Regions from separate parts of the Sphingomonas sp. Xoc002 genome, predicted to be linked through region 2. Evidence: riboswitches for the same ligand, from Rfam matches in the RefSeq annotation. Region 2 holds a riboswitch; the other holds the start of a gene.
The links. Region 2 has a riboswitch for thiamine pyrophosphate ahead of ACQR50_RS06700 (TonB-dependent receptor). Riboswitches for the same ligand answer to the same signal wherever they lie in the genome.
Positions count from the first base shown of each region.

Region 1 (15,487 bases), 1.7 Mb from region 2:
GGTCCTGTCCGTCACCCGCGATCCCGAATGGCTGGCGGCGCATCTCGCACGATTGACGGAGACGAGGGAAGCGGGGCGGGCCGAACCCTGGTCGATGGACGATGCGCCTGTGGATTTCATCCATGGCTTGCAGCGCGGCATCGTCGGCCTGACCCTGCGCGTTGCCCGGCTGGAGGGGGTGTGGAAAATCGCCCAGCATCACCCCGAGCCCAATCGGCGCGGCGTGATCGCCGGACTGGCGGCATCGGACGCGCCCGGTGACTGGGCGATGGCGGCGGTGATGGAACAGGCCGAGCGCGACCGGGCGGGGTAAGGCGGATTTACCAATTCATTCCTCCCCTGAAGGGGGAGGTGGCAGGCCGAAGGCCTGACGGAGGGGTGTCGCCCTCTCGAGAGCAGGACATCCCTTCCCTTGCAAAGGGAGGAATCGGATCACCGCAACGTGACGGCGATGTCACTGGTGGCGGGGGAAGTGCGGCCGTACCGGGCCGGATATCGGTCCCGTGTCGGAGACTCCAGATGCGCCTGTTGCCCATTTGCTCCATGCTTCTCGCCATCCTGCTATCCGCGCCCGCCCCGGCAGAGGGGCCTGCCACGCCCTGCTGCCGGACTCTGGGGGAAGTGCGCACCAACATCGACCGGATCGACGACGAAATTCTGCGCCTGATGGCCGAGCGGTCGCGCTATGTGACACAAGCCGGGCGCTTCAAGGCCTCGGCCGCGACGGTCCGGGACGAGGCGCGGATTCGGCAAATTTTGACGCGCATCCGGGAAAAGGCCGCGACGCAGGGGGTAAGCCGGGATGTGGCGGAAGCGACCTTCCGCGCGATGGTCGAGGGGTTCACGGCGGAGGAAGTGCGGCAGAAGAGGCGGTAGGTTCAGGCCTGTTCCTCCCCTTGCCGGGGAGGTGGCAGGACGCAGGGCTGTCGGAGGGGTGTCACGGCCAGCGGCTACACCCCTCCACCAGCTTCGCTGGTTCCCCTCCCCTTGCAGGGGAGGAATTGCGAAAGTCAGTCCCCGTCCCAAACGATCGCGATCGGCGCGTCGATTCCCAGCACCGCATGAACCGGACAGGCGGCCGCTGCCGCCTCCAGTCGTTTGCGCTGCGCCGTATCATATCGCCCCGGCACCCGAACCGTGACGCCCAGCGTGGTGATCCGGCGCGGCGCATTGCCCATCTTCTTGGTCACGGTCGCCGTCGCACCCGCCAGTTCCAGCCCGGCGACGCGGCCCGCCATCGCCATGATGCTCAGCACGCAGCCGCCCAGCGACACCGACAGCAGGTCGCTGGGCGAGAAATTCTCGCCGCGCCCGCCCAGTTCCTGCGACGCGTCCATGACCAGCACCGTGCCATTGTCGGGATGGGCGACATGACAGCGCAGGCCGCCCTCGTAATGAACGACGAAATCCGCCACCGCTCTTACCCGCTGTTGCGCAACGCCGTGGCGATGCCGTTGATCGACAGCAGGATACCCTCGCCGATGCGCGGATCGTCCTCGCCCGCGCGGTGGCGCTTCATGAGTTCGATCTGCAGCAGGTTGAGCGGCTCGATATAGGGCAGGCGCAGGCGGATCGATGCCTCCAGCGCCGGATTGTCGGACAGCAGGCGTGTCTGGCCGGTGACGGTCAGCAGGCCGTCGCGCGCGCGGTGCCAGCCGTCATGGATTCGTCCGAAGATCGCGTCCCGCAGGGTTTCGTCCTCGACCAGCCCGGCATAGCGCCGCGCGATGCCGATGTCGGACTTGGCCAGCACCATCTCCATATTGGCCAGCGTGGCCGCGAAGAAGGGCCAGTGTTTCGCCATCTCGGCGAGCAACGCCTTGTCCTCGAAATTCGCGATCGCGGTGCCGACGCCGTACCAGCCCGGCAGCATGACGCGCGCCTGTGCCCAGCTGAACACCCAGGGGATGGCGCGCAGATCCTCTATCGCGTCGGACTTCTTGCGGCTGGCCGGGCGGCTGCCGATCTTCAGGCCCGCAATCTCGGCGATCGGGGTCATCTGGCGGAAAAAGGTACGGAAACCCTCGGTGCCATAGACCAGCCCGCGATAGGTGGAGAAGGCGGTGGCCGACAGTTCTTCCATCGCGGCGGTAAAGCGCGCGGTGTCCGCCGCCGACAGCCGGTCCGGCTCCAGGCTGGCGAGCAGCGTCGCCGACGCCATGGCTTCCAAATTGGTCAGCGCCGAGTCGCGCGTGCCGTATTTGCCCGCGATCACCTCGCCCTGTTCGGTGATGCGGATGCGGCCCTGCACCGTGCCGTGCGGCTGGGCGCGGATCGCGGCAAAGGCGCTGCCGCCGCCGCGCCCGACCGCGCCGCCGCGCCCGTGGAACAGCTGCATCCTGACGCCCAGATCGTCGAAGACCGGGCGGAACGCGCTCGACGCCTTGGACAGCGACCAGGTGGAGGTCAGATAGCCGCCATCCTTGTTCGAGTCCGAATAGCCGATCATCACCTCCTGATGGCCGCGCGCGCGGACGATCGCGGCAATCTCCGGCAGCGCGAAATAGGCGCGCATGATCTCCGGCCCGGCCTCCAGGTCCTCGATCGTCTCGAACAGCGGCACCGCCATGATCGCGGCGGTGGCGGGCTCGCCGGGGCGGTAGAGGCCGAATTCCTTCAGCATCAGGTTGATTTCGAGCAGGTCGGACACCGACTTGCCCATCGAGACGATATAGTTGGTGATGCACTTCGGCCCATAGGTGGCATGGGCATCGGCGGCGGCCTGGACGATCGCCAGTTCGGAGCGCGTCTCGTCCGAATAGTCGGCATAATGGCTAAACAGCGGCCGGGCATTGGCCAGTTCGCGGCGGAGCAGTGCGACGCGCGCCTCCTCGTCCAGGGCCAGATAATCCGCCTCGACGCCCGCCACCTTCAGCAGATCGGCGACGACGCGTTCATGCACCGCCGAATTCTGCCGCAGGTCGAGCGTGGCGAGGTGGAAGCCGAACGTCTCGACCGCGCGGATCAGCCGCCCGAGCGCGCCGCCGCTGGCCAGCGCCCCGTCGCCCTGCGCGGCCAGCCCCCGCGCGATCGCGACCAGATCGGTGCGCAGTGCCTTGGGGTCGGGATAGGGCTCGCCGGTCAGGCGGCCGGGGCGCGGCGGGGTCTTGCCGGTCAGCTTCTGATGCGTGGCCGAAAGCCGCGCATAGATGCCCGACAGCGCGCGGCGATAGGGTTCGTCCGAGCGGCTCAGCGCCTCGTCGCCGCTGGCATCGGCCAGCGCCAGCACCGCCTCGTCCACCTGCGCATGGCCGGTCGAGATCGACAGCTCGGCGCCCAGTGCGTGCACCCCCTCGCAATAATGGGTCAGCACCGCGTCCGCCGCCTGGGCGAGCGCGGTGGTCAGCGACTCGGCGGTGACGAAGGGATTGCCGTCGCGGTCGCCGCCGATCCACGAACCGGGGCGCAGGAAGGCGGGCACGCGCGCCCCGAACGCCTTGTCCCAGCGCTGGTACAAAGCGGGCAGCACCGGCAGGAACACGTCGCGCAAATAGGACAGCGCCGTCTCGACCTCGTCGGTGACGTACAGCCGCTCGCGGCGCAGCACGCGCGTCTGCCACAACAGCGCGATCTGGCGGCCGATCGCCGCGTCCACATCGTCGCCATCGGGCGTGACGTCACGGCCCGCATCGCGCATCGCCAGCAGTTCGGCGATGCGGTTGCGGTGGTCGATCATGCTCTTGCGCCGCACCTCGGTCGGGTGCGCGGTCAGTACCGGGACGACCAGCGCCTGCGCCAGCAGCTCCATCGCCGCCTCGCGGTCGATACCCTGTTCGGACAGCGTCGCCAGCACCTCGGCAATGTCGGTGCCCGGCTCGCGCGCAATGCCCTGCCGGTCCTCGGCCAGATTGGCGAGCATCGAGAACAGCATGAAACCGCGCACGAAATCCAGCGTCTCGTCGAGCGCGAGGCGTTCCAGTTGCAGGTCGACCGACCCGTCCTCGCCCAGCCCGCGATAGCGATCGACCGAGGCACGCCGGATCGCCTCGGTCGCCTCGAACAGCGCGTCGCCGCCATAACGGCGGATCACATCACCGAGCTGGGCACCCAGGAAGCGGATATCGGCATTGTTGGCGATCGGAGGCAGGGTCGTCATGGGCGCTATTGCTGCAACGCAATAGGGCAGGCGTCAACCGATTGCGGATGGTAATTTTGGTATAATATCTAGTAGTGACAATTATGGGATATTGCGCACGTGCCCTTGTCGGGTCAGGGCTTGGGAACCGCCTGCGATCCCATCAAAGTCGACGGAGTCAGCGTCGGTGCGACGACCAGCAGGTCGAATTGCAGGCTCTTTCGGCGCCATGTCGGCGGCATATCCTTGGGCGGATGGGCACGAAGCTGGCGCAGATCGACCAGCATCCATTCGGAAGAGCCGCTGTCGAGCCCGCCCAGCGCGTCCTTCAGCCAAGCATAGTCCGCATCGTCGGTCATGACGAAGGGTTCGGTCCGCACCTGCCGCCCCACGCCGTTGTAAAGGGCATGCACGCCTCTGGCGCCATAGACTGCGATGTGCAGCGACTCGGCGCCTTCGCCCTCGGCGCGTTCGGCGATGAAATTGCCCAGGTCTCGCTGGTCTAGCCCGTTGACGCCCTTGGCGGCGTGGAGATCGCCGAACTTGAACAGGACCCGCGCCGATTTGGGGGCCTCGGCCAGATGCTTCATCAGCGTCCGCTTCATCAGACGGGCTCGGCGTCCGTTCGAGGCATAGCCATCGTCATTCTGCCCCAGATAGATGGCGCGCGTCTCGACCAGGCTGTCGAACAGCTCGCGAACCCGCTGCCCGCCGTCGCGCCGGATGGCGGCGTCCGCGTCGGCCAGCTGAGCCTCGCCGATCGTGAAGATCAGCAGATCGCCGACCGATCCCGATGCCATGGCCTTTTGGCTGGCTGCGCGGTCGAGCTCGACCAGCCGCGCGATCGCGGTGCGGGCGACGGGGCCGGGGTGTGCGGCCTGCATCTGTTCGAGCAGCAAGCCCGACGCACCGAAGAATTCCTGGTCCAAACCCCAGATCGCGAAGTCAGGCCCGGCCATCTTGGCGCAATCGGCCGCCATGTCGCTTTCGTCACGGCCATTCTGGAAGGCCATGCCGTCGGGATGCGTCTGCATGAACGCAGTAAGGCGCGCGACCCGGTCGGGGCGGCGGAGATGGGCGTTGACGATCCGGGCGGCCTCGGGCCCCGTCTCGACCGCAAAGGCGCGCAGCCCGTCCGGCGCCATCAGACGGCATAGGCCGCGCACGAACATCGGGATTTCGCGCGACAGATGATCCTCGCCGATCATCACATAGCGCGCCTTGGTGACGGCATCGGCGATGGTCGTGGCGCCTGGGCCGTGCAGTCCGGTCGCGTCGACGCTGAAATGCGATCGGACCTGCGCCAGGCGATCGGCAAAGGGCGGCTTCTTTTGGGGTTCCTGGGCCGACAGCGTGGTTGCGCAGGCCATCAGCGTCACCGTCATCCATAGCTTGCGCACAATTATGCCCCCCGATGGGCATAATCTGACGCAACTTGTCGGCCTTGCCCAGGTCCTCCGTACCGGGCGCCGTGGCGTCAGTTCGCATTCCCCGGCGGGGTCGCGTTCGCGCCGGTCGCGACCGGATTGGCGGGTGTCGCGGGCCGTTCGGTGCGCGATGCCTCGCGTTCTTCGGAGGTGACGGTGCCGTCGCGGTTCAGATCCATCCGGTCGAAGCGCGCCAGCATCCCCTCGAAGAACTCGCTCTCGGTGATCTCGCCATCCTTGTTGCGGTCCAGCTCCCACAGGCGCGAATTGGTCGTGGGCATTTCATCGGCGGTGATGATGTCGTTGCCGTCGCGGTCGAGTTCGCGGAAGCGGCGCGCCATCATGCTGCCGAAGTCGACGCGGGACGTGACGGAGGGCGGCACGAAGCCCGCCTTGGCGGCGGCGCGGTCGGCTTCGGCGCGGTTCTCCGCTTTCTTGCCACAGGCGGTGGTGGTGGCGGCCAGTGCCATCAATCCCAGGCTGATCAGGCCCCTTGCCCATCCACGCATTCGACACTCCCGCTTCGTTACGCTTCCAGCTCAACGTCCCAATAGAGCCAGTCGTGCCATGTTTCATGCAGATAATTGGGCGGGAAGCTGCGGCCATGTTCCTGTAAATGCCAGTTTGTCGGGCGGATCGGCTCGATGTGGAGCGGCATCGCGGCCTGGCGTGGGGTGCGCCCGCCCTTCTTCAGGTTACAGGGGGCGCAGGCGGTGACGACATTCTCCCAGGTGGTGCGGCCGCCCTGCGCGCGCGGGATGACATGGTCGAAGGTCAGGTCGCGGTGCGATCCGCAATATTGGCAGGAGAAGCGGTCGCGCAGGAACAGGTTGAAACGGGTGAAGGCCGGGAATTGCGACGGCTTCACGAATTGCTTGAGCGCGATGACCGAGGGCAGCTTGACCTTGGCGGTCGGGCTGCGCACCTCGCGCTCGTAATGGGCGACGATATCCACCCGGTCGAGGAACACGGCCTTCACCGCGGTCTGCCAGGGCCAGACCGACAGTGGATAATAGGACAGCGGCGTATAGTCCGCATTCAGTACGAGCGCCGGACAACTGTCCGGGTGTCGGATCAAATCGGGATGAAACACAGCTCCTCCCATCGATGTACGCCGACGCTATTCGCGCAAGCGCGTGACATGGCTATGACACTCGGGCGTATGAGAACATGCTATTGGAATCGCGGTCAAGAGGGCGGGCGATGAGTGGAGCGCCACGCGCCACGCGTTTCGCGCCCAGCCCGACCGGGCGGCTGCATCTGGGCCATGCGCTGTCGGCGGTGCGTGCGTTCGATCTGGCGCGTGCGGGGGGCGGGCGCTTCCTGCTGCGGATCGAGGATATCGACGGCACGCGCAGTCGGCCCGAGCATGTCGATGCGATATTGCGCGATCTGGAATGGCTGGGGCTGGAATGGGACGACCTGTCCTTCCAGTCCAAGCGGCTGGACCTTTATGCGGCGGCGCAGGCACGGCTGGCCGATCTGCTCTATCCCTGTTTCTGCACCCGCGCCGAGATCGCCGCCAGCCTGTCGGCGCCGCATGGCGCGACGCCGCTCTATCCGGGGACGTGCCGCCATGTGTCGCACGAGACGCGCGCCGCGCGGATGGGGGAGCCGCACAGCTGGCGGCTGGACATGGCACGCGCGGTCGATCGCGCCGGGCCGCTGACCTGGCAGGACGAATATGCGGGCGAGGTCGTCGCCGACCCGCTCGCCCATGGCGACGTCATCCTGGCGCGCAAGGATGCCCCCGCCAGCTATCATCTGGCGGTGACGGTCGATGATGCGGCGCAGGGCGTGACCGACGTGGTGCGGGGCGTCGATCTGTTCGACGCCACCCATGTCCACCGATTGCTCCAGGCGCTGCTGGACGTGCCGACGCCGCTCTATCACCACCACCCGCTGATCGTCTGCACGGACGGCCAGCGTCTGGCCAAGCGCCACGGTGCGCCCGCCCTGGCGGCGATGCGCGAGGCGGGGGAGGACGGCCACGCGCTGGCGAATGCGCTGCGGCGCAATATGCTTCCCGCTGGATTTCGGCTGGGGGAGGCGTAAGCTCAAGGGCATGACCACTTTTCTCGTGATCCTGCTGATCGCGGCGATGCTCGCCACATTGGTCGCGCTGGTGCGCGGCATCATCACCTTTCTCCAGGAGGCGACCGCCGAGGCGAAGGGCGAGGGGCCGACCGCGTCGCAGCTCAAGTCCAACCGGATGATGCAGCAGCGCATCTTCTTCCAGGCGCTGGCGATCACCGTGGTCGTGCTGTTGCTGTTCATGGCAGGGCGGACCTGATTCCTTGGTCAAGCTGACGAAAATCTACACCCGGACCGGCGACGAAGGCACGACCGGGCTGGTCGACGGATCGCGCCGTTCCAAGGTGGATACGCGCATGGTCGCGATCGGCGAGGTGGACGAGGCGAACAGTGCGATCGGCGTGGCCTTGCTGTCGGTCGAGGGGCCGCTGGGCGAGCGACTGACCATGATCCAGAACGATCTGTTTGACCTCGGCGCGGATCTTGCCACGCCCGGAGAGGTGGAGGGGGCGCTTCGCATCGTGCCCGAGCAGGTCGCGCGGCTGGAGGCGGAGATCGACGCGATGAACGCGTCGCTGTCCCCGCTGACCAGCTTCATCCTGCCTGGCGGCAGCGCGGCGTCCGCGCATCTGCATCTGGCGCGCGCCATCGCCCGGCGGGCCGAGCGCGCCGCCGTGGCGCTGGCCGGGCAGGAGGCGATCAACCCGCCCGCGCTCGCCTATCTCAACCGATTGTCGGATTGGCTTTTTGTCGCTGCGCGCACGATGAACCAAAGCGGCGCATCGGACGTTCTTTGGGTTCCAGGAGGGGCACGCATGGTACGGTAAGGGGCCGACCGCGTTTCCCGCTATCCCGGGGAGCGCCCAATGCCGACCCTTGTGCCGTCCTCTGCGGCGACCCTGACACCTGCCGATTCCCTGGCATCCCGCTATCGCTCGGTCCGCGCGCTGACCTTGGCGCTGGCCGAGCCGCTGTCCGATGCCGATGCGACCGTCCAGTCGATGCCGGACGCTTCGCCCGCCAAATGGCATATGGCGCATACCACCTGGTTTTTCGAAACCTTCGTGCTGCGCGACCATGTGCCGGGTTACGGCCTGCACGACCCGCGCTTCCCCTTTCTCTTCAACAGCTATTACGAGGCGGAGGGAAAGCGTCATGCGCGCCATCGCCGGGGGATGATCACACGGCCGACGCTGGACGAGGTGCGCGCCTATCGGGCCCATGTCGATGCCGCATTGCTGGCGGCGCTGCCCGACCTGCCCGCCGAGGCGCTCGAACTGGTGGCGCTGGGCTGTCATCACGAGGAGCAGCACCAGGAATTGTTCGTCACCGACATTCTGCACCTGTTCTCGGAAAACCCGCTCGAACCAGCAATCTATACGCCCGAGTCGAAAGCTCCCGTCGCCATGCCCGGTCCGATCGGCTGGATCGAGGGCAGGACGGGGATCGTCGAGATCGGCCATGACGGGCAGGGCTTCGCCTTCGATTGCGAAGGGCCGCGTCATCAGGCGCTGCTTCAGGGCCATGCCTTGGCCGACCGCACCGTCACCAATGCCGAATGGATGCAGTTCATCGACGATGGCGGCTATCATGACGCGCGGCTCTGGCTTTCGGACGGCTGGGCCTGGGTGAAAGGCGAGGGCATCGCCGCGCCGCTCTATTGGGAACAGCGCGACGGCGGCTGGACGCGGTTCGGGCTCGACGGGCGACGTCCGATCGATCCGGCCGCGCCGGTCACCCATGTCAGCTTCTACGAGGCCGACGCCTTCGCCACCTGGGCAGGTGCGCGACTGCCGACCGAGTTCGAGTGGGAAGCGGCGGCCGCGTCGTTCGACGCATCGGGCGGCAACCAGTTGGACCGCGCGGGCGCGATCGAGCCGCGCCCCTCCTCGAGTGGCCCGGCCTTTTTCGGCGATGTCTGGGAATGGACGGGCAGCGCCTATCGCCCCTATCCCGGCTTCCACCCCGTCGAGGGCGCGGTCGGCGAATATAATGGCAAGTTCATGAACGGGCAGTTCGTCCTGCGCGGCGGCAGCTGCGCGACGCCGCGGGGCCATGCCCGCGCCTGTTACCGCAATTTCTTCTACCCCCATCAACGCTGGCAGTTCACCGGCGTCCGCCTGGCAAAGGATCTTTAAGCATGCTGAAGCCCGAGATCGAGGACGGCCAGATGTCGCTGGCCGACCCCGCCTTCCGCGCCGACGTCCTTGCCGGGCTGGAGCGTCGTCCGCGCGCCATCCCCGCGCGCTGGTTCTACGACCGCAAGGGGTCCGAGCTGTTCGAGGCGATCACCGACCTGCCCGAATATTATCCGACGCGGACCGAGACGACGATCCTGAAGACCATGTGCCCCGATCTGGTCGCGCATGTCGGCAAGGGGCGCGCGGTGGTCGAATTCGGATCGGGTTCCTCGACCAAGACGCCGGTTCTGCTGCGCTGTGTCGAGCCATCGGCCTATGTGCCGATCGACATTTCCGGCGACTTCCTGCGCGAATCCGCGCGCGGGCTGCAACAGGCGTTTCCCGACCTGCCCATCCATCCGCTGGAGGGCGATTTCATGCGCCCGCTGACGCTGCCCGCGATGGTGGCGGATGCGCCGAAACTGGGGTTCTTCCCCGGATCGACCATCGGCAACATGACGCCCGCCATGGCGACCGACCTGCTGCGTGCGATGCGCGGCTCGCTGGGTGAGGGGGCGATGCTGCTGATTGGCATGGACCGGACCAAGCCCAGCGACGTGCTGGTCCCCGCCTATGACGATGCGGCAGGCGTGACGGCGGCGTTCAACCGCAACCTGCTCGACCGGATCAATCGCGAACTGGATGGGACCATCCCGGTCGACGCCTTTCGCCATCGAGCCATCTGGAACGACGACCGCTCGCGGATCGAGATGCATCTGGCGGCGCAGCAGGATGTCGACTTCACCATCGAAGGACGCCCCTTCGCCATGGCGGCGGGCGAGACGATCCATACCGAGAACAGCCACAAATATGGCCCGCGCGATGCCAAGATCCTGCTGCGTGCGGGGGGCTGGACCCCGGTGAAGGACTGGACGGACCCGGATCAGCTGTTTTCGGTCTATCTGGCCGAAGCGCAATCGGCTCGGCTTGCGCCATGAACGTCCTGTCGTGATATCGCGACTAAAATCTAATTTTTGTTAGTTCGATGCGTCTTTTTCGTCGGAGCCGACGTTTTGACTCCCGGTTCGGCCAAGACCTCGCTCGCAAAGCAGGCCTTGGCAAAGCCCCACGGCATGTACTTCTGATCGTTACATTATAACAGAAGAGCTGGCCGCTGGTTCCTGATCGGGAGGAGCATGATGACGGAAAGCGCACAACTGCTCGACGCGTTCGATGCACGGGTCGAGCGCCGCAATATGCGGCGCGAATTCTTCAAGACGGCGATGGGCGCGGCAGCCGCCGGCGTGACCGCCTTTTCCCTGGCGGGCAAGGCCGGGGCCCAGTCGGCGATCACCGACACCGACATTCTGAACTTCGCGTTGAACCTCGAATATCTCGAGGCGCAGTTCTATGCCTTTGCCGCCAACGGCACCGGCCTGGCCTCCAACCAGCTGACCGGCACCGGCACCCAGGGTGCCGTGACCGGCGGCCAGCAGGTCAATTTCGCGACCGGCAGCGCCGACGACGCCATTGTCGGGCAATATGCCCGCGAGATCGCGGCGGACGAGGCGGCGCATGTCGCCTTCCTGCGCACCGCCTTGGGCAGTGCGGCGGTCGCACAACCCGCGATCAACATTTCGGGCGATGCCAATGGCCCGTTCACGGCGGCGGCGCTGGCCGCGGGCGTGATTACCAGCGGCACCTTCAATCCCTATAGCTCGCCCACCGCCTTCCTGCTGGGCGCGTACATCTTCGAGGATGTCGGCGTGACCGCCTATAAGGGCGCCTCGCCGCTGATCAGCAACAAGACCTTCCTGCAGGCAGCGGCCGGTATTCTGGCGGTCGAGGCCTATCACGCGGCCATCGTGCGCACGACGCTCTATGCCCGCGGCTATGCCGACCCCAACCCGGAATCGTCGCTCATCACCGCCGCAGGCAAGATCTCCGACGCGCGCGACAGCCTGGACGGTTCGACCGACCTCGACCAGGGGATCGCCCAGACCACGGTCAACGGACAGCTGGTGTCCAACATCGTGCCGCTCGATACGAACGGCATCGCGTTCAGCCGCTCGCCGGGGCAGGTGCTCAACATCGTGTACCTGAACAAGGCGGCCGCCACGCTGGGCGGGTTCTTCCCGGCCGGCGTCAACGGCAATCTGCGCGCGAGCGTGGCGAACTGATCCCCTTTTTCCTCCTCTGGAGAGGATTTGAATCATGAGCGAAGAACGCTGCATTCTCGAGGTTATCGAAGAAGCCTCCGCCAAGCGTCGGTCCGATCGTCGCCGTTTCATGCGTATGGCCGCCGGGGCTGGCGCCGTCGGCGGCCTGGCGATGCTGGGCGCCTGTGGTGACGATGGCGACAACGTCATCGTCGTGCCCACGCCGACGCCCACCACCACCCCGACCGGGTCGGTGACGGATGCCGATGTGCTGAACTTCGCGCTCCAGCTCGAATATCTGGAAGCGCAATTCTACAGCTATGCCGCCTTCGGCACCGGCCTGCCGTCGTCGGCGCTGACCGGCACCGGATCGCAAGGCGCGGTCGCGATCAACACCAGCGCCACCAACGGCGCGGGCCAGCCGCGTCAGGTCCAGTTCAAGGACCCGATCGTCGCGCAATATGCGCGCGAGATCGCCTATGACGAGATCGCGCATGTCAACTTCCTGCGCTCGGCGCTGGGCAGTGCGGCGGTGGCGCAGCCCGCGATCAACCTGTCGGGCGATGCCAGCGGCGCGTTCACGGCGGCGGCGCTGGCGGCGGGCGTGATCACCAGCGGCACCTTCGACCCCTATGCCTCGGACGAAGCCTTCCTCCTCGGCGCGTTCCTGTTCGAGGATGTCGGCGTCACCGCCTATATGGGCGGCGTCTCCCTGCTGACGAACAAGACCTTCATCGAGGCGGCGGCGGGCATTCACGCGGCCGAGGCCTATCATGCCGGTCTGGTCCGCACGACGCTGTACCGCAAGGGACTGAGCAATTCGGCGCTGATCACCAATGCGGGTAAGATCTCCGACGCGCGCGACAGCCTGGACGGCTCGGCCGATCTCGACCAAGGCCTCGTGACGACGGTGAACGGCACGCAGGTGGCGAACCTGGTTCCCGCCGACTCCAACGCCATCGCCTTTGTCCGCACGCCCGGCCAGGTGCTGAACGTCGTGTATCTCAACAAGGCGGCGGTGACCGGCGGCGGCTTCTTCCCCAGCGGCCTGAACGGCAACGTCCGTACCAGCGCCGCCAGCGGCTAAAACCCCCTTCCCAAGGTCCCCTCCAAGGGCCGTTTGCCCCGATCGGTCGCCAGTCCCCTGGCCGGTCGGGGCATTTTGTTTGCGTCGCCGGGCTGATCCACCTTCACGCAAAACCGCTTCTTATCCGCCGCGAAGTCGCTTATGACAGGCCCATCCCCGGGGGAGCGCTGGCCTGCGCTTGAGAGGGGGGCAAGAGCCCCTGACCCGCTGAACCTGATCCGGCTGACACCGGCGTAGGGAGGGAGCGGCCCCATCTCTCATGGTCCGTTTCCTCCGCATGGAGTGGACGACTATGGCAGATATCCCCGCAAAGGCCGAGATCGGCGTGACGACCGGCCCTATTCGTGGCTCGAAGAAGATTCACGTCGGCCCGCTGAACGTCGCGATGCGCGAAATCCATCTCGACCCGTCCTCGGGCGAACCGCCCTTGCGCGTGTACGATACGAGCGGAGCGTATACCGATCCGAATGCCCGCATCGACATCATGGCGGGCCTGCCGCAGATCCGCCGCAACTGGATCGAGGCGCGCGGCGATGTCGAGACCTATGACGGCCGCGAAATCCGTCCCGAGGACAATGGCCAGCTGGGTCCTGACCGGTCGGGCGGCGTGCCGCAATTCCCGCGCACCGGGCTGAACCGTCCGCTGCGCGCGCGTGCAGGCATGAACGTCAGCCAGATGCATTATGCCCGCCGGGGCATCATCACGCCCGAAATGGAATATGTCGCGACCCGCGAAAACCTGGGCCGCGAAATGCTCAAGGAATATGTCCGCGACGGCGAGAGCTTCGGCGCGGACATCCCCGACTACGTGACGCCCGAATTCGTCCGCGACGAAGTGGCGCGCGGCCGGGCGATCATCCCCAACAACATCAACCACCCCGAATCCGAGCCGATGGCGATCGGCCGCAACTTCCTGGTCAAGATCAACGCCAATATCGGCAATTCGGCGGTCGCCAGCAACGTCGCCTCCGAGGTCGACAAGCTGGTCTGGTCGATCCGCTGGGGCGCGGACACGGTCATGGACCTGTCGACCGGCCGCAACATCCACGACACGCGCGAATGGATCATCCGCAACTCGCCGGTGCCGATCGGCACGGTCCCCATCTATCAGGCGCTGGAAAAGGTCGGCGGCATCGCCGAGGAACTGACCTGGGAAATCTTCCGCGACACGCTGATCGAACAGGCCGAGCAGGGCGTCGACTATTTCACCATCCATGCGGGCGTGCGCCTGCCGTATATCCCGCTGACCGCCAAGCGCGTGACCGGCATCGTGTCGCGCGGCGGCTCGATCATGGCGAAATGGTGCCTCGCGCATCACAAGGAGTCGTTCCTCTACGAACGCTTCGACGAGATTACCGAGATCATGAAGGCCTATGACATCGCCTATTCGCTGGGCGACGGCCTGCGCCCCGGCGCGATCGCCGATGCCAATGACGAGGCGCAGTTCGCCGAGCTCTACACGCTGGGCGAGTTGACCAAGCGCGCCTGGGCGCAGGACGTGCAGGTCATGATCGAAGGCCCCGGCCATGTGCCGATGCACAAGATCAAGCAGAATATGGAAAAGCAGCTGGAGGCGTGCGGCGAGGCGCCCTTCTACACGCTCGGGCCGCTAACGACGGACATCGCACCGGGCTATGACCATATCACCAGCGGCATCGGCGCGGCGATGATCGGCTGGTACGGCACGGCGATGCTTTGCTACGTTACGCCCAAGGAGCATCTGGGTCTGCCCGACCGCGACGACGTGAAGGTCGGCGTGGTGACCTACAAGCTCGCCGCCCACGCCGCCGACCTGGCCAAGGGCCACCCCGCCGCCAAGATGCGCGACGACGCCCTGAGCCGCGCCCGCTTCGAGTTCCGCTGGCGCGACCAGTTCAACCTGTCGCTCGATCCCGACACGGCGGAATCCTACCACGACCAGACCCTCCCGGCGGAGGGCGCCAAGACCGCGCATTTCTGTTCGATGTGCGGCCCGAAATTCTGCTCGATGAAGATCACCCAAGAGGTTCGGGAATTCGCGGCCAAGCAGAACGCGCCGGTCGAAACCTTCGTCGCAGCCGAGGATGCCGAGGCGGGGATGCAGGAGATGAGCGAAAAATTCCGCGAGAAGGGCGGGGAGGTTTACCTTCCGGCGGAGTGATAGATATATAGCGATATGGCGAGACGCTTGTGGGCCCGAATCATCAGAGACTGGGAAAATCAACCTCTCGCCATCATCGGACAAGCACTGTCGATTATAATCGCATTATCTTTAGCGCTGTGGGGTGCGCCAAACGCTTTGCCGAAACCGGCATCCGCTCAACCATTGGCAGACGCAAGCTATGCACTGGCAATAACTGTCTTGATAGCATCGGCATCTGCAGGTGTTTCACGATATGGCTTTCGAAAAAGCTTCGTAGCTGGATTTTGCCTTTCGCTGATTTTAGCATCTGCGTGCCTATTGATCTTTGCAATTTTAGGCGCGCCTTACTTGGCGAAAACGAGTAGGCTGATTCAGGGCTCATATGATGGCCCGCTGATGGATGTAGGGTATTGGACCGTTTTTCTTATTTTTGTGGTGGTTTGTAGTTCAACCGCTGTGAATA
Region 1 covers NZ_CP191175.1:3,668,254-3,683,740, reverse strand. Annotated here, with positions in the region: gene ACQR50_RS16880 (FMN-binding negative transcriptional regulator) at 1-313, shown strand, start outside; gene ACQR50_RS16875 (chorismate mutase) at 520-876, shown strand; gene ACQR50_RS16870 (OsmC family protein) at 1,011-1,415, opposite strand; gene ppc (phosphoenolpyruvate carboxylase) at 1,421-4,096, opposite strand; gene ACQR50_RS16860 (hypothetical protein) at 4,210-5,475, opposite strand; gene ACQR50_RS16855 (EF-hand domain-containing protein) at 5,553-6,011, opposite strand; gene ACQR50_RS16850 (HNH endonuclease) at 6,029-6,595, opposite strand; gene gluQRS (tRNA glutamyl-Q(34) synthetase GluQRS) at 6,706-7,557, shown strand; gene ACQR50_RS16840 (twin transmembrane helix small protein) at 7,568-7,795, shown strand; gene ACQR50_RS16835 (cob(I)yrinic acid a,c-diamide adenosyltransferase) at 7,800-8,363, shown strand; gene egtB (ergothioneine biosynthesis protein EgtB) at 8,403-9,674, shown strand; gene egtD (L-histidine N(alpha)-methyltransferase) at 9,677-10,654, shown strand; gene ACQR50_RS16820 (ferritin-like domain-containing protein) at 10,856-11,836, shown strand; gene ACQR50_RS16815 (ferritin-like domain-containing protein) at 11,871-12,902, shown strand; TPP riboswitch at 13,050-13,159, shown strand; gene thiC (phosphomethylpyrimidine synthase ThiC) at 13,195-15,042, shown strand; gene ACQR50_RS16805 (hypothetical protein) at 15,058-15,487, shown strand, end outside.
Region 1: linked by a shared signal. The riboswitch ahead of thiC (phosphomethylpyrimidine synthase ThiC) and the one ahead of ACQR50_RS06700 (TonB-dependent receptor) in region 2 are both predicted to bind thiamine pyrophosphate.

Region 2 (15,487 bases):
CATGGCGCTGAAGATGGATCCCGAGTTCCGCGAGATCGCGCTGCGTTTCCGCGACGATCAGTCGGCGCTCGACGATGCGTTCGCCCGCGCCTGGTTCAAGCTGACCCACCGCGACATGGGGCCGAAGATCCGCTATCTCGGGCCGGAAGCTCCCGAAGAGACGCTGATCTGGCAGGATCCCGTGCCCGAAGGCACTGCACCGTCGGATGCGGCCGTGGCTGCGTTCAAGGACGCGGTGCTGTCCAGCGGATTGACGGTCGCACAGCTGGTCAAGACCGCCTGGGCTTCGGCATCGACCTATCGCCGGTCGGACCATCGCGGCGGCGCCAACGGTGCCCGCATCGCGCTGGCGCCGCAGAAGGACTGGGCGGTCAACGAGCCCGAACAGCTCCAGACGGTGCTGGCCAAGCTCAACGAACTGCGCGGCGACATGTCGCTGGCCGATGCGATCGTGCTGGCGGGCTCGGCGGCGGTCGAGAAGGCGGCGCGTGATGCCGGGTTCGACGTCAGCGTCCCGTTCCTGGGCGGTCGCGGCGATGCGACGCAGGAATGGACCGATGTCGAGAGCTTCAAGTGGATGGAGCCGCAGGCCGATGGCTTCCGCAACTATCTGAAGACCCGCAACCCGGTGAAGACCGAGGAGCTGCTGCTCGACCGGGCGGCGCTGCTGGGGCTGTCCGCACCGGAGATGACCGTGCTGGTCGGCGGCCTGCGTGTGCTAGGCGCGAACTTCGGCGATGCGCCGGAAGGCGTTCTGACCGATCGTCCGGGTCAGCTGACCAACGACTTCTTCGTCAACCTGCTCGACAATGATACCTTCTGGGATCTGGTCGATGCGTCGAGCGACGAGAAGTTCATCGGTTACGACCGTGGCGGTCGCCAGGAAAAGTGGCGCGCGACCCGCACCGACCTGATCTTCGGCTCCAACTCGCAGCTGCGCGCGACCGCCGAGGTCTATGCCGAGAACGGGCATGAGGAAAAGTTCGTGCGCGACTTCGTGCGGGCCTGGGTGAAGGTGATGAACGCCGATCGCTTCGACGTGACCGCCAAGCCGGTGTCGGCCAACCAGGCCAGCTAAGCCTGTCGATTGCCTTGCGGGGGGCGCGGTGCGCCGGACTTATGTCTGGGCACCGCGCCCCTTTTTTGTGTCCGCTGCGCCGTCCGATAGGGGAGGGGCGAAGAAACGGCTTCGTGCGCGTCGATGCGAATGCTATCCCGAGGCTCGATCAGAGGATGATATGGCGCAAATTGCTGGTTCCGGCGAATATGTTATCGATGAGGTGCAGAAGATCGTCCGGGCGCATGTCCCCGGGGCGACCTGCGCGCTGCTGGACTATGGCAAGCGGATCGGATGCGGTGAGCTCGACGAGCATGGCAATCTTCACGAGATGCGATGGTTGCGTCGCGAACTGGACGACGAACAGGTCGCCAAGGACGCCGCGCGCATGGCGCGCTTGATCGCCGAGGCCAATTCCGGCTGATTGGGGCTTGAGCTCTCCCCCGAGCGTCAACATGCGCCCTGTCTTTCCCTCGCCCCTCTTTGAGGGGAGAAGGAAGGAAGCAGCAATAATGACCTGAGATTAAACCACCCCTCCCCTTCAGGGAGGGGCAGGGGGTGGGGCGCTTCCACAAGCACGGCGTTCGTGGAAAGGCCCCACCCCAACCCCTCCCCTGAAGGGGAGGGGCTCACGTTGCTTCAGTGTAATGCTGTCCTGCTTCAGGCGGCGATGGCATAGCGTCGGCAGTGTTCAAGATAGCCGGTTTCATGACTGCCAGAGAGCGTGACGACGCTTTCCCAGAGCCATGACGGCGTGTCGAGCGCACCGCTCCGATCCGCTTCGATCATCGCCAGCCATTCGGAGCGTGCGGCTGCGTCCATCTGACGCGCATGGGCGGTCCCGACGACGAAAGCCAGATGTCGGGCGGCGCGAACCGCCTCGCCCTGGCTGAACTGATCGACCTCCAGCTTCATGTCGTGCGGGGTCAGTTCGCGGATGAAGAGCGAGCGGTCCAGCATCGTGACGGGCATCATCCGCTCGCCGAGATAGGGGGACAAATGGCGGGCCGCGGTCACCACCCGCTCCGCAGGGTCGCTCGGCATTTTTGTGCCGGGCGCTGCGGGAGCGATGGGGGCAATCGCTTCCTTCAGGTCGACCAGCGCGTACGACCAGTTGCCCTTGCGTGTCCGGAGCGCCACGATCGCGGCGTAGCGCAGCAGCCCGAGCGAACTGCACCCCTTCATCCAATAGGCGGCGTCGACCAGCCGGACTTCGCGGTCCTGCGGCTTGCCCTTCAGCGACAGGACCATGGCACCGACCCGTTCGTCGGCGAACAGCGCGGTCAGCGCCTCACGCTCCTCGGGCGAGAGCTCCCAGAATTTCTTGCCCAGCGGAATGCGCGGTTCGACCGCGTCCAGCCTTTCCTTGGCCAGATGGCGCCAGCGCCGCCCCAAGGCCTCGCGCTCGACGCTGCGGACGATTTCGGAGTCGAGGTCGGGATCGTCGCGATCGGGACCGCGGAAGGCCGTGGCATAGCCTTCGACCATCGCCTCCATCATGCGCATGGTCACGACACCGGGCAGGTCGGAGCCGCGCGCCGCCGTGGCCAGCGACAGGCCGAGCCGGATGAGGTCATGCGCGGGATTGCCGATCACGGCCTGATCGAGATCGCGGATCTGGATTTCCACCGAGCCACGGCCATTGGCGACCGGCCCCAGATTGCCCAGATGGCAGTCGCCGCAAATCCAGATCGCCGGTCCCTGCGGCACCCGCCGCGCCGCCTTGGACGCTGCCAGCCATTCGTAGAATTTCGCCGTGTTGCCCCGGACATAGGCATGGGCGGATCGCGCCATCTTCAGCGTACGTCGGGCTTCGAGAATGGCACTGCGATCGGCGGGAAAGGGCATGTGTAATGGGACCTCGAACGAATTACTCCACGACAACGCGACGGCGCGCCGAAAGTAACAAAACATTGCCAGCGGCGTGACTTGGGCTGTCGCCGAAGTAGCGATGTTGAGCCAGTACGAGTGTCGGGTTGCGGTACGCTATATCGTATCATAAGGCGGCGACTTCATGTCGGTCCCCTCTGAAAGTGCTGCCTTGCAGACCAAGCGTGCTCGTCTTTCCGCCCTTTTGCTGCTGACAACGGCAGGCAGCCTGAATGCGCAGCAGCCCGCGCCCCTGCCGCCGACCCTGCCATGGTCCGGGAAGAGCCAAGCCCTGATCGCAAAGGCGGGCGATCCCTGGATCACCCCGGCCGAGGCATCGGGTTTCCAGACGACGCCGCGCTATGCCGAGGTGAGGGCATGGCTCGCACGCCTGCAAGCGGCGTCGCCCTTCATCCGCGTCGAGACGTTCGGCCGCACCACCCAGGGGCGCGAGATGATCTATGTCCGCGCCAGCAAGGGCGGTTCGGGCAAGCCGGTCGTGCTGGTGCAGGGCGGTATCCACTCGGGCGAGATAGACGGCAAGGATGCCGGGCTCATGCTGCTGCGCGATATTGCGCTACGCGGGAAGGACAGCCTGCTCGATCAGGTCGATCTGGTGTTCGTGCCGATCTACAATATCGACGGGCACGAACAGAGGAGTGCGTACAACTATCCGCACATCCGAGGCCCCGCCGAAAAGGGGCGGGATGCCAATGCGCGCAATATCGACCTCAATCGCGATTACGCCAAGCTGGATGCGCCGGAATCGCGCGCGATGATCGGCCTGATCCGGGCGCTCGACCCGATCCTCTATATCGACTGCCATGTCAGCGAAGGCTTCGACATGCAGTATGACGTGACCTTCACCTATGCGGGTTGGGGCACCTATGCGCGGCACCGTGCCACCGCCGACTGGCTGGAGGGGCGCTTCGGTCCGGCGGTTTCGACCGCGCTGACGGCGGCGGGGCATATTCCGGTCATCTATCCCAGCCCGATCGATACGCGGCACCCGGAAAAAGGCATACGCTACAGCCCCGAAGGGCCGCGCTACTCGACCGGCTATGGCGATTTCATCGGCATGCCGACCGTGCTGGTCGAGAACCATATGCTCAAACCCTATCGTCAGCGGGTCCTAGGAACCTATGTCCTGCTGGAAGCCGCGCTGAAGGTCGCCGCCACCGATCGGACCCGGATCGCGGAGGCCAAGGCGGCCGACCGGGCGAGCCGCCCCACCGAGTTGCTGACGCGGTGGGAACCCGCCGCCGCGCCGATCGGCTGGATCGAGAATTTCAAGGGCGTCGCATTCGACACCTATCGCTCGCCAGCCTCCGGGCGCGACGAGCAGCGTTGGCTGGGCAAGCCGATCACCTTTCGAATGCCGATCATCGGGCAGCAGCCGGTCGAAACCGTGCGTCTGCCCAGGGCCTGGTGGATTCCACCCGAGCAGACCGAGGTGATCGAACGGCTCCGCCTGCACGGCATCCGGTTCGAGACGATACGGGCGCCGCAGACCCGCAAGCTCGACCGGGTCCAACTGATCGACCCGAAGCTGTCCCAGCCCAATGAGGGACGCTATCCGATCACCGCACGCTTCGCCCATGCCAGTGTCGAGCAGGAGATGCCGGCGGGCAGTGTCCGTGTTCCGGCCGATCAGCCGCTGGGCTTGCTGGCCGCCGCCCTGCTGGAACCCGAAAGCCAGGACTCGTTCCTGGCCTGGGGCTTTTTCCCGGAGATGCTGGCACCGGCGCCCAATACCGACGCCTATGTGCTCGCCGCTCTGGGAGAGCAGCTTCTCGACACCGATGCCGATGTGAATCGTCGCTTCGAGCAGAAACTCAAGGACGAGCCTGCCTTCGCCGCTGACGCGGACGCCCGGCTGGCTTGGCTTTATGCCGAGGCCGGGCCGGGGCATCCCTATCCGTTTCGCTACCCGATCGCGCGCGAGGTGGACTGACGCGCGGCGTCAGACCGCGCGCGCCCGCTCCTCGACGATACGCTCGAGCATCGACAGCGGCATCGCACCCGCTTCCAGCACGTCGTGGAAATGCTTCAGGTCGAAACGGCTGCCAGCGATCGCCTTGGCCCTTTCGCGGGCCCGCAGCCAGGCGGCATGGCCGATCTTGTAGCTGCAGGCCTGGCCGGGCGAGACGCAGTAGCGCTCGACCTCGCGCTGCGAACGGCCGGGGGCGAAGCCGACCGTGTCGACAAGATATCTGGTCGCCTGGTCGTGCGTCCAGCGCTTGGTATGGATGCCCGTATCAACGACCAGTCGCGCGGCGCGGAACAGGAAGGACTGGAGATAGCCCGCGCGCTCGACGGGTGAGGCATAGCCGCCCAGTTCGTCGGCCAATTGCTCGGCATAGAGCGCCCAGCCTTCGAGATAGGCATTGAAGAAGGCGATCTTGCGCAGCGGATGGGTCGGCGCGCGCTGGGCGGTCGAAATCTGAAGGTGATGGCCCGGCACGCCCTCATGATAGGTCAGGCTGGGCAGCGTGTATTTGGGCCAGTCGTGGACGTTCTTGAGATTGATCCAGTAAATGGCCGCGCGCGAACCATCGAGCGGGGCGCGGAAATAATAGCCGTTGGGCGCGCCGTCCTGGATTTCGGGCGCGACGCGGCGGATTTCCAGCGCGGCGTTGGGCGGGTTCGTGAACGCCTGGGGCAGGCGAGCCTGCATCGCCTTTACGCTGGCGTTGAGGCTGGCGAGCAGTTCGGCACGACCGGCGTCGTCATCGGCGTATAGCTGCGCAGGCTGGCGGTTGAGCTGATCGAGACGTGCGCCGACGCTGCCTTGCGTCAGGCCCTGGCCGCGCAGGATCGTGTCGAGTTGGGCGGTTAGTTCGGCGACCTGTTGCAGACCCATGCGATGCACCGCATCGGGTGACAGGGTGGTGGTGGTCGCCTGGGCGAGCGCCGCGGCATACATCGCCTCGCCGTCGGGCAGCGCCCAGATGCCCGCGGCGCTGCGGGCCGAGGGGCGGAGCGAGCGCAGCAGTGCGATCTGGCGGTCGAGCGCGGGATAGACCTGTTCCGCCACGATCCGGGTCGCGCGCGCCTTCCAGTCGCCACCGATATTCGCCGCGTCGGTGCGGCGGGTCAGCGCCTGGACCAGCTGGCTGTCGGCGGCGGCGGGGGAACGGAGCTTCGCCATCTGCCCCAGCGCGAGGTCGAGCGAGAAGTCGGGCGCCAGGCGGCCCTTGGCGGCTTCACGCCGCTGTACGTCGGTTTCGTTGTCGAGCTGACGCCCCATCAGCGAGAGCCGGTCGAGATAGGCCTCGGCATCGTCCGCGGTCTTCACCGGATGGGTCGAGGCCAGGAAGTCGGGCAGCGAGAAATACACGCCGTCCTGCTGCGAGATCGGATAGGGCCCTTGCGGCGAGGACAGGCCGAACTGCTCCGGGCCGATCATGTTCGACTTGATGTTGTAGAGCACGACCTCACGATCGATCCGCGCCTGAGGCGACAGCGAGGCGGGGTCGATGGCGGTGACGAGGGCAAGCGCCTTGCGGCTGCGGGCCAGGTTCTTGGCGATCGCGCCATAGCTGTTGTCGCCCAGCTGATGGCGGAGATCGGCATTCCGGCCCGTGTCCAGACCCAGCGAAGTCGCGAACTCGGGTGACTCACGTACCGTCTCCGCCAGGACCTGATCGAAGGCGGTGTTCAATCGCGCGTCGCCGGACGCCTGCGCGAAGGCGGACCGCGCGGGCAACATGGTCAGCCCGGCGGTGGCCGCGCCGGACATAATGAAGTTGCGACGATCCATGCCGTTTTTCCCCGTTATAAAGCTATTTACGGGAAGCTAGGCGACAAAGTGGCTGCTGGGCAAGCGGGGCTTCGCACAGCCGGTGTGATCCATGGGTGCCGTTCCACCGTCATTCCTCCCCCTTCAGTGGAGGAATGTAAAGAGAGGTCCAATCAGAACGTGGGGACTCGGCCTAACGGTGGCCAGGTGCCTGCACGGCAACGCACCATGAATGCCCGTCAGTCCGCCGCCGCCGCAGGCTGCTTCGGCTTGACGTAGCGGTCGAGCCAATCGGTCATCTGCCACAGCGTTTCCTCGGTCGATTCCAACGCGCGATAGCCGTGCGGTTCGTTCGGCAGGACGACATAGCGGACGGTTGCGCCATTGCCCTTCAGCGCGGCGTACATCCGCTCCGACTGAATGGGGAAGGTGCCGCTATTGTCGTCGGCACCGCCATGGATGAGCAGGATGGGCGCCTTGATCCGGTCCGCATAGGTGAAGGGGCTCATCTCGGTATAGGTCGGCGTCGCCTGCCAGTATGTGCGCTGCTCGGCCTGGAAGCCGAACGGGGTCAGGGTGCGGTTATAGGCCCCTGATCGCGCGATCCCGGCGCGGAACAGGTCGGTATGGGCCAGCAGATTGGCGGTCATGAACGCGCCATAGCTATGCCCGCCGACTGCCATGCGGGTCCGGTCGGCGACGCCCAGCTTCACCACCGCGTCGACCGCCGCCTGCGCATCCTCGCGCAGCTGTTTGACATAGGTGTCGTTCGCCTCCGCGCCGCCCTCGCCGATGATCGGCATCGCCGGATTGTCGAGGATCGCATAGCCCTCGGTCAGCAGGAACAGGTGGCTGATACCGCGCGGCCGCACGAAGCGATTGCCCTGGTCGACCGTCTGTCCGGCGACCTTGGCGTCGGTATATTCGGCCGGATAGGCCCAGAGCAGCGTCGGCAGCGGGCCGTCGCGCTTCGCATCGTAACCGGCGGGCAGATAGAGAGTAGCCGACAGCGGCACGCCATCGGCGCGATTATAGGTGATCGTCCGCTGGGTAACGCCCGCGAAGACGGGGGCGGGGTCGGCAAAGGTGGTGATCGCCTTCGCCCCGCCGCCCTTGACGGTGCGGATGACGTAATTGGGGGCGAGCGTCGCGCTCTCCCGCCGGGTCAGGATGCGCTGGCCCTTGTCGTCGAGCATCGCGACGACCGGCTCGTAATAGGGGGCCTTGGCGGTCCAAAGCCGCTTCTGCTCGCCACCGGCCAGCGTCATGGTGGCGAGGAACGGGAAAGCCCCCGCCTTGGTCGCGCCCTCGCCGGTGACATAGGTGCCGTCATGTCCGGGCGTGAAGCGCATCACCGGCTTGCCCGCCGCATTCTCCTCCAGGATCGGGCGGCCCGGATCGCCATATTGATCCTGATAATTGCGGGTCAGCAGCATCCGGCTCTGCCCCGGCCGCGACGGCGCGACGGCCAGGCGGTGTTCGGTGCGGCTCCGCCATTCGCGGTCGACGACCATGGCGAAGCCGTCATCGCCCCACATCGTCATCGCATAGCGCGCCGGGGTCTGGGCCAGTTCGACCGGCGGCGCGTCGAAGGGGGCGGCCTGCATCATGACCTTGTCGTGGAAGGCGATCTTCACGCGCGGATTGCCGCCGTCCAGCGCCTCGGCCCAGACCAGGGTCGCGGGCGCGTCGGACCGCCACTCCGCCTCACGCGGCCCCTTTACCGTCGCGTCGAAATCGACCGGCAGGTCGTCGGCCAGCGGGCGGTCGACGAGCGTCTTCACCGGCTGTCCATCGATGGTCGAAACCGCGATTTCGGTCGGGAAGAAGCGGGCGGGCAGCAGATAGGAATAGGGCCGCTTCAGCCGCTCGGTCAGCAGATAGCGGCCATCGGGCGAGACGCTGAAATCACGGATCAGGCCGGGCGTGCCGATCGGCCGGGCGGTGTCGTCCAGGCCGATGCGGACGAGCTGTCCGGTAAAGTAATGGTCGAACAGCGCCTCGTCATGTGCATCGCCGAGCAGATCCTCATAGGTGCGCGCAGCCGACGTCCGGCCGCTGCTTTCCTGCACGATCGGCCCGGTCGGCGTCGTCGCGGCGGGGGGCGGTGATCCACGCCCGGCAGGAACCGTATAGGCGACCAGCGACCGGCTGTCCGGCATCCAGACGAACGGCGTGCCGAAGGCGCCGTTCAGCCCCCGTGCGACCGCCCGCACCCGGCCATCGCGCTCGGCGACCCAGAGCGACAGGCCGTCCGTATCTTGCGCATAGAAGGCGAGGCGACTGCCGTCGGGCGACCAGTCCGGCGACGCGAAGCGCATCCCGGTGGGCAACTGGACCGCGACGGTCCGGCCGCTGCCGATGTCCTTGAAGCTCAGCGCGTTCAGCCATTGGACGCGCACTTCGGCCTGGCCATTGGTCGCGGGATCGATGCGATAGCCGCCGAGGCGCAGGATCGGCTTCGACAGATTGGCGATCGTCGGCAGGTTCTCCCGCCCCAGGATCGCGAGCGTGCGGTGGTCGGGACTGACCGCGACGGCCGGGGTCGGCGGGTTTTCCAGCGCCTTCGCGATAGCATCGGGTGCGCGGTGATAGGTGGTGCCGGGCGTCTGCGCATGGGCAGTGGTGGCAAGCAGCAGAGTGATCAGGCAGGCACCAGCGCGCATTCGTAACCCCTTATGATGAATGGCGGATCATGTGCCACGGGCGCGTCGGGCCTGCCAGTCCTTTCGGGGCTTGCGGCAAGGGCAGATGCGATAGGCATTTGCATGTGGCGCATAACCGCCTAGACGGCGCCATCCCCGGGGGGCCGCTGATGCGCGGTTGAGAGATGGGCAGCAGCCCATGACCCGCTGAACCTGATCCGGGTCATACCGGCGTAGGGAGGGTGCGCGGCTCTTCCGTCGTCCCTCCGTGAAGTGGACGAAGAGATGATGCCGGTTGTGATTTTGCGCGATCAGACGATGATCCGCCTTGGTGCTCTGATGCTGTCCGCCGCGTGGCCGGTGACCGCCCTGGCGCAGCAAGCCCCCGATGCCCCTGCGGATATCCGCGTGATCGGCCACCGCGATCCCGAAGGCCTGCTGCCCGATCAGACCGCGCCCCATGCGGTCAGCGAGGTTGCGACCGACTTCATCGTCAAGCAGGCGCCGACCCAGAACGCCTTCCAACTGGTCAACCTGCTGCCCGGCGCGAACGTCGCCTCCAGCGACCCCTACGGTCTGTCGACCAGTTCCAGCCTGACGCTGCGCGGCCTGGGGCAGGACGAGATCGGGGTGCTGATGGAGGGCGCGCCGCAAAACGACATCGGCTATTACTACGCCTATCCGTCGCAATTCGCCGATACCGAGAATCTGCGTCGCATCGCGCTGTCGCCGGGATCGGTGGATCTCGATGCGCCGACCGTCGTGGGGGCGGGCGGCTTGCTGTCGCTGAGCCTCGATGATCCCAAGGCGACGCGGCAACTGCTCGCCGACCTAGCGCTCGGTTCCTATGCCATGCGCCGTGTCTTCGTCCGGGTGGATACGGGGGAGATCGGGAGCACGGGCCTGAAGGCGTTCGTCTCCTATTCCAATACGCGCGCGGACAATTGGCGGGGGGCGGGATATGACACGCGCCAGCATGTCGATGCGAAGCTGCTGCGCGAATGGGGGAATGGCAACCGCGCCAGCCTGGCGCTGTCGTACAATGACGCCAATTCCTCCGCTTACCCCAGCCCGACGCTGGCGGAGTGGCAGGCGCAAGGGCGCGGGTTCAATTACAATGCGCGCTATACGCCGGGCGATACCGATTACTGGGAATTGTACCGCGCGCCGTTCCGCAATCTCTATGCCTCGGCACCGGTGCATCTGGTGCTGTCGGACCGGCTGACCTTTGACAGCACGGGCTATCTCCAATTCGGTTATGGCAATTCGCCTTACGGCACTCAGCTGGCGACGACCGGCAACTTCCTGGGCAATGAGGAACTGACCCAAGCAATCGCCCTGCCCGGGGCGGTGGACGGCGTGGCGACGGTGCTGGGCAATTACACCGGTGACCAGATGCGCGCCGGGCAAGTCGCCAAGCTGACCCTACAGGCGGGTATCCACCGGCTGACGGCAGGGCTGTGGTTCGATTACGGCACCGACCGGGTGACGCAGACCTATACGTCGGTCGATCCGGACGGCCGCCCCGCCGACCGCTGGGGCTATCGTGCCCGTGCGATCCGCACCGCCGATGGCCGTCTGTTCGCCTATGAGAACCAGCGCACCGTCACCGTGACGAAGAGCGTGTTCCTCGCCGATAGCATCGCGCTGACCCAGCGCCTGACGGTCGATATCGGCTTCAAGGGCGTCGACCTGCTGCGCAACGGCCGTAACTATCTACCGGGGCCGCAGAGCGCGGTCCGGCGCAACAGCTTCGTCGCCCTGCCGCGTGCGGCCATCCACTACGCGATCGACGACCGGCAGCAGCTGTTCGCCAACATCACCACCAATTTCCGCACGCCCAACGAGTTCACGCTCTACGACAGCTATTATGGCGGTGTCGTCACGACGCGCGGCACGGACGCGCTGAAGAACGAATACTCGGTGTCGCAGGAATTGGGCTATCGCTATATCGGCCCCAGCCTGTCGGCGTCCGTGACCGGCTTCCACTACAAGTTCCGCAACCGCCAGCTGGCGACCGTGATCGACAATGGCGGCGCGCTGGTCAATTCGACGCTGAATGCCGGAGGGCAGACCTCCTACGGCGTCGATGGCGAGATCGACTATCGCCCCGCCAAGGGCGTCAGCGTCTATGTCTCGGGCGAGTATCTGCGCGCGCGGATCGACGACGATCTGCCGGTCGGCACCGACTTTCTGCCGACGCGGGGCAAGCGGGCGGTGTCGAGCCCGACCTTCCAGATCGGCGGCGGCGGCACCTATGATGACGGGCTGCTGTTCGGCAGCATCGCGGGCAAATATGTCGGCCGCCAATATGCGACCTTCATGAATGACGAGAGCATTCCCGGCTATGCGACGCTGGACCTGGCCGTCGGCGTGCATCTGGCCGACTGGCTGGACGGCAAGCGAACCGATTTGCGCCTCAACGCGATCAACGTCACCAATCCGCATGTCCTGGCGGGTGTTCAGGCGGTGACCACCAACGCCCGCGATACGATCGGGCGCGGCGGCACGCTCATCACGGGCAATGCGCCGGGCTATTATGTCGGTGGCGGTGCGGCGGTGGTCGCCACCGTGTCGCGCGCCTTCTGAGCATGAGCGGGGCAGGCGATCCGGGCGGGGTACACCGCGTGCATGGTATGGGGTTGGCGATGGAGGCACCCACCTGGCCCGCCGTCACACCCGACGAAGCGGCGGCGGTGTTGGCGTGCTTTCCGGATGCGCCCGCGATCGAAGCGCTGCACTGGCATTCGCCGCGTCCCTTTTCCGCTGCGACGCTGATCCATACCGGCGGCGACGCGCTGCTGCTGAAGCGGCATGATCGCCGGGTGCGGAGCGTGGCGGGACTGGCGGAGGAGCACGGTTTCATCGCCCATCTCGCCGCCGCCGGAATGCCCGTGCCGGACCTGTTGCGCACCGGAGAAGGGACGAGTGCCATCGCTCTGGGCAACTGGACCTACGAGCTTCACCGGCGGGCGCCCGGCGAGGATCTGTATCGAGAGCGTTTGTCCTGGACGCCCTTCCAGTCCCATGCCCACGCCCATGCCGCCGGCGTTGCGCTGGCACAGTTGCATCGTGCTTCCGAAGGCTATGCCGCTCCGGCGCGCATCGTGCAGCCTCTGGTTGCCAGCCTCTCGATCCTATCGGCCGTCGATCCGATGGCGGCGGCGCAAGCCTATGTCGATGCCCGGCCTGCGCTCGGGGCATTTCTCCAAAAACGGCGATGGCATAATGCCTTGGCGTCGCTATTTGCCACATCGGGCGAAGGGCTTGCGGCTTTGCTGGCCCTGCAAAAACCCTTGTGGACCCATAACGACTGGCATCCCTCCAATCTGCTTTGGGCAGCGGATGGCCAGGTCGAAACCGTGTTCGACTTCGGGCTGGCCGACCGAACCTGTGCGGCGCACGATCTGGCGACCGCGATCGAGCGGACGGCCTTTGCATGGTTGGATCTGGGGGAGGGGCGGGATGACTATGTCGCCGACCCCATGGCCGCGCTGGCCCTGATCGCCGGATATGAGACGATCCGGCCGCTCGATGCCGTCGCGAAGGAGACGATCGTCCGGCTCCTGCCGCTGGTGCATATCGAGTTCGCCTTGTCCGAGATCGACTATTTTGCCGGGGTGGTCGGTGATCCGGATGCGGCCTTGCTCGCATGGGACGGGTATCTTCTGGGCCATGCCGACTGGTTTCAATCGGTCGCAGGTCGGGAATTCCTCGCCTGCCTTGGCGCGGGGTTGGCCCTGTCATGACGGCACTGGAGATCGCAGCGGTCGCCATCAGCTTCCTGGCGATCTGGCTGACGGCGCGGCGCAACGTGTTCTGCTGGCCGCTGAACCTGGTGGCCTGCGCGCTCTACTTCAAGCTGTTCCTCGACGTGCGGCTCTATGCCGACATGGCGCTGCAGGCGGTGTTCGGCATCGGCATCGTCTATGGCTGGATCGTCTGGCGCCGTAACCGGAACGCCACCGGCGCGGTCGTCGTGAAGCCTTTGACGCGCGCGAAAGCCGGGGCGGGTCTGGCAGTCGGCGCGCTGGGGGCGGTGGCGATCGGCTGGTTCACCAGTCGCCACACCGATGCGGCGCTGCCATGGCTGGACGCAACGCTCAGCAGCTTCAGCCTGGTCGCGCAATATTGGACCGCGCGGCGGCACCGTGAGAATTGGCTGCTCTGGATCGCGGTCGATATCGTCTATGTGGGCATGTTCCTGTTCAAGGGCCTGACGCTGACCGCAGGGCTGTATGCGGTGATGATCGGCCTTGCGGTCATCGGCTATCGCGATTGGCGGGCGGCTGCGTCTCGGGGCTGACGGATGGGACTCGGGCGCGGACCTGTTGCCGCGACCGTCGCTTGATGCAACAACGATCCCATAACAGGGAGAGGTTGTAAGATGCCGATTTCTATCAGGAAAATATCCGCCGTCATCGCCTCGATGCTGCTGGCGTCGAGCGGCGCAATGGCGCAATCGGGCGACGTTCCGGCTGGTCCCGGGGCCACCGATTTTGCGAGCGCCAAGGAGGTTCGCACGCAGATCGCCGCGATGCTGGCCGATATGAAGCCGGGCCAGGGCTTCGCATGGCGTCCGCTAGTCCGCGACGGCGCGCACGTCGCTGCGATCGAGATATGGAAAAAGCCCGGCCGTCCGGCGGTTCATCCGGCAGAGGCGGAATATGCCATCGTGCTGGAAGGTGCCGGTACGCTGATCTCCGGCGGCACCCTCGTCGCTCCAGTCGAAAACCGCGCCGATCTGGTCGAGGGGGAGCGGATCGAGGGCGGGACGACGCGCCCGCTACGGCCCGGCGATGTGGTGCTGCTGCCAGCGGGTGTGCCGCACTGGTTCGGGATCACCGGCGATCGTCTGGTGCTGCTGGGGACCAAGCTACCCGCCCGGTGAGCCGGGGCGGGGCGTATGGGGTCATGGAATGTCGCTGCGTCCTAGACGAAACGGACATCGGCGGCGCGGAACCGTGCCTCTGCGTTGTCGATCGTCGTGCCGTTGTCGAGCGGCATGCCGATCGCTCGTGTGTGATCCTTCAGGATGACGGCCTCAAAGCCCTCGCGCCGGGCATCCAGGGCCGACCAGGCCACGCAAAAGTCATAGGCCAGCCCGACAAACACGCATCGCCGGACCTGCTTGTCGCGAAGATAGCCCGCAAGCCCGGTCTTCGTCGTTTGGTCATTTTCGTAAAAGGCCGAATAGGAGTCGACCTGCGGATTGCAGCCTTTCCGGATGATGAGGTCGGCGCGGTCGACCGCGCCTTGCACGTCGGGATGGAATTCGGCCCCTGCGGTTCCCTGGATGCAGTGATCAGGCCACAGCACCTGTTCGCCATAAGGCATTGAAATCCTGTCGAAGGGCTGTCGACCGGCATGGCTGCTGGCAAAAGACAGATGGCCCGCAGGATGCCAGTCCTGCGTGATGACGACATGGCGAAAATGCGAGGCGAGCGCGTCGATGCCCGCCATGATCTCGTCGCCACCCGCTACGGCCAATCGGCCGCCGGGACAGAAGTCCATCTGCGGATCGACGATGATGAGGGCGTCCGATTCCATGATGGTTTGATCGTCTGTCAGAGGCCGGGTTCCCATCTGCGTCTCCCTTGCAAGCGGAAGCGGTTTAGGACCAGCACAACCCTATGGCCAGCGTCGGCGCGACATGGCCATAGGGTGAAAGACAGCGACAGCGCTGCGTGGTCAGCTCGGATGCGCGGCGCTGACGATCGCGGCTTCTTTGTCCTCGATAGGCATCACGGTGTCACCGCCGGGGGACACGCCCTCGACACCCTGGCCCAGCGCTTCGTCCGCCGATGCGGTGTCGCCGCCGGCCAGTTCCATCTGCTCATAGGCGATCTCGAGATCCTGCACGCCCGATCCGGTCGGCTGGATGGGCAGATCGGCAAAGCTGGCAGGTTCTGAGGCAGTAGGGACTTCCTGGGACATGACCTTCTCCTTCTTGCCCAGGACCAACGCACGGTCCGCGATTTTGACGCAGGCCTCATATTGGCGGAAGCTGCCCCATCGCCGCTCCGGTCAGCGGACCTCGCTTGTGACGAGCGGCAGTCGGCTCGCCAGTTCCCGTGCGCCGGAATTGGAAAGATGCTGCGAGTCCGTGTAGAAAATCGTCGTCCCGGTCCGAAACAGACATCCCTCTTCATTGCAGAGCACCGCAACCGGGTC
Region 2 covers NZ_CP191175.1:1,465,035-1,480,521, forward strand. Annotated here, with positions in the region: gene katG (catalase/peroxidase HPI) at 1-1,078, shown strand, start outside; gene ACQR50_RS06675 (hypothetical protein) at 1,239-1,481, shown strand; gene ACQR50_RS06680 (DUF2252 family protein) at 1,718-2,905, opposite strand; gene ACQR50_RS06685 (M14 family metallopeptidase) at 3,072-4,880, shown strand; gene ACQR50_RS06690 (DUF885 domain-containing protein) at 4,890-6,689, opposite strand; gene ACQR50_RS06695 (S9 family peptidase) at 6,908-9,334, opposite strand; TPP riboswitch at 9,461-9,570, shown strand; gene ACQR50_RS06700 (TonB-dependent receptor) at 9,602-11,902, shown strand; gene ACQR50_RS06705 (phosphotransferase enzyme family protein) at 11,962-13,062, shown strand; gene pnuC (nicotinamide riboside transporter PnuC) at 13,059-13,619, shown strand; gene ACQR50_RS06715 (cupin domain-containing protein) at 13,701-14,204, shown strand; gene ACQR50_RS06720 (nicotinamidase) at 14,246-14,863, opposite strand; gene ACQR50_RS06725 (hypothetical protein) at 15,005-15,250, opposite strand; gene ACQR50_RS06730 (SGNH hydrolase domain-containing protein) at 15,341-15,487, opposite strand, start outside.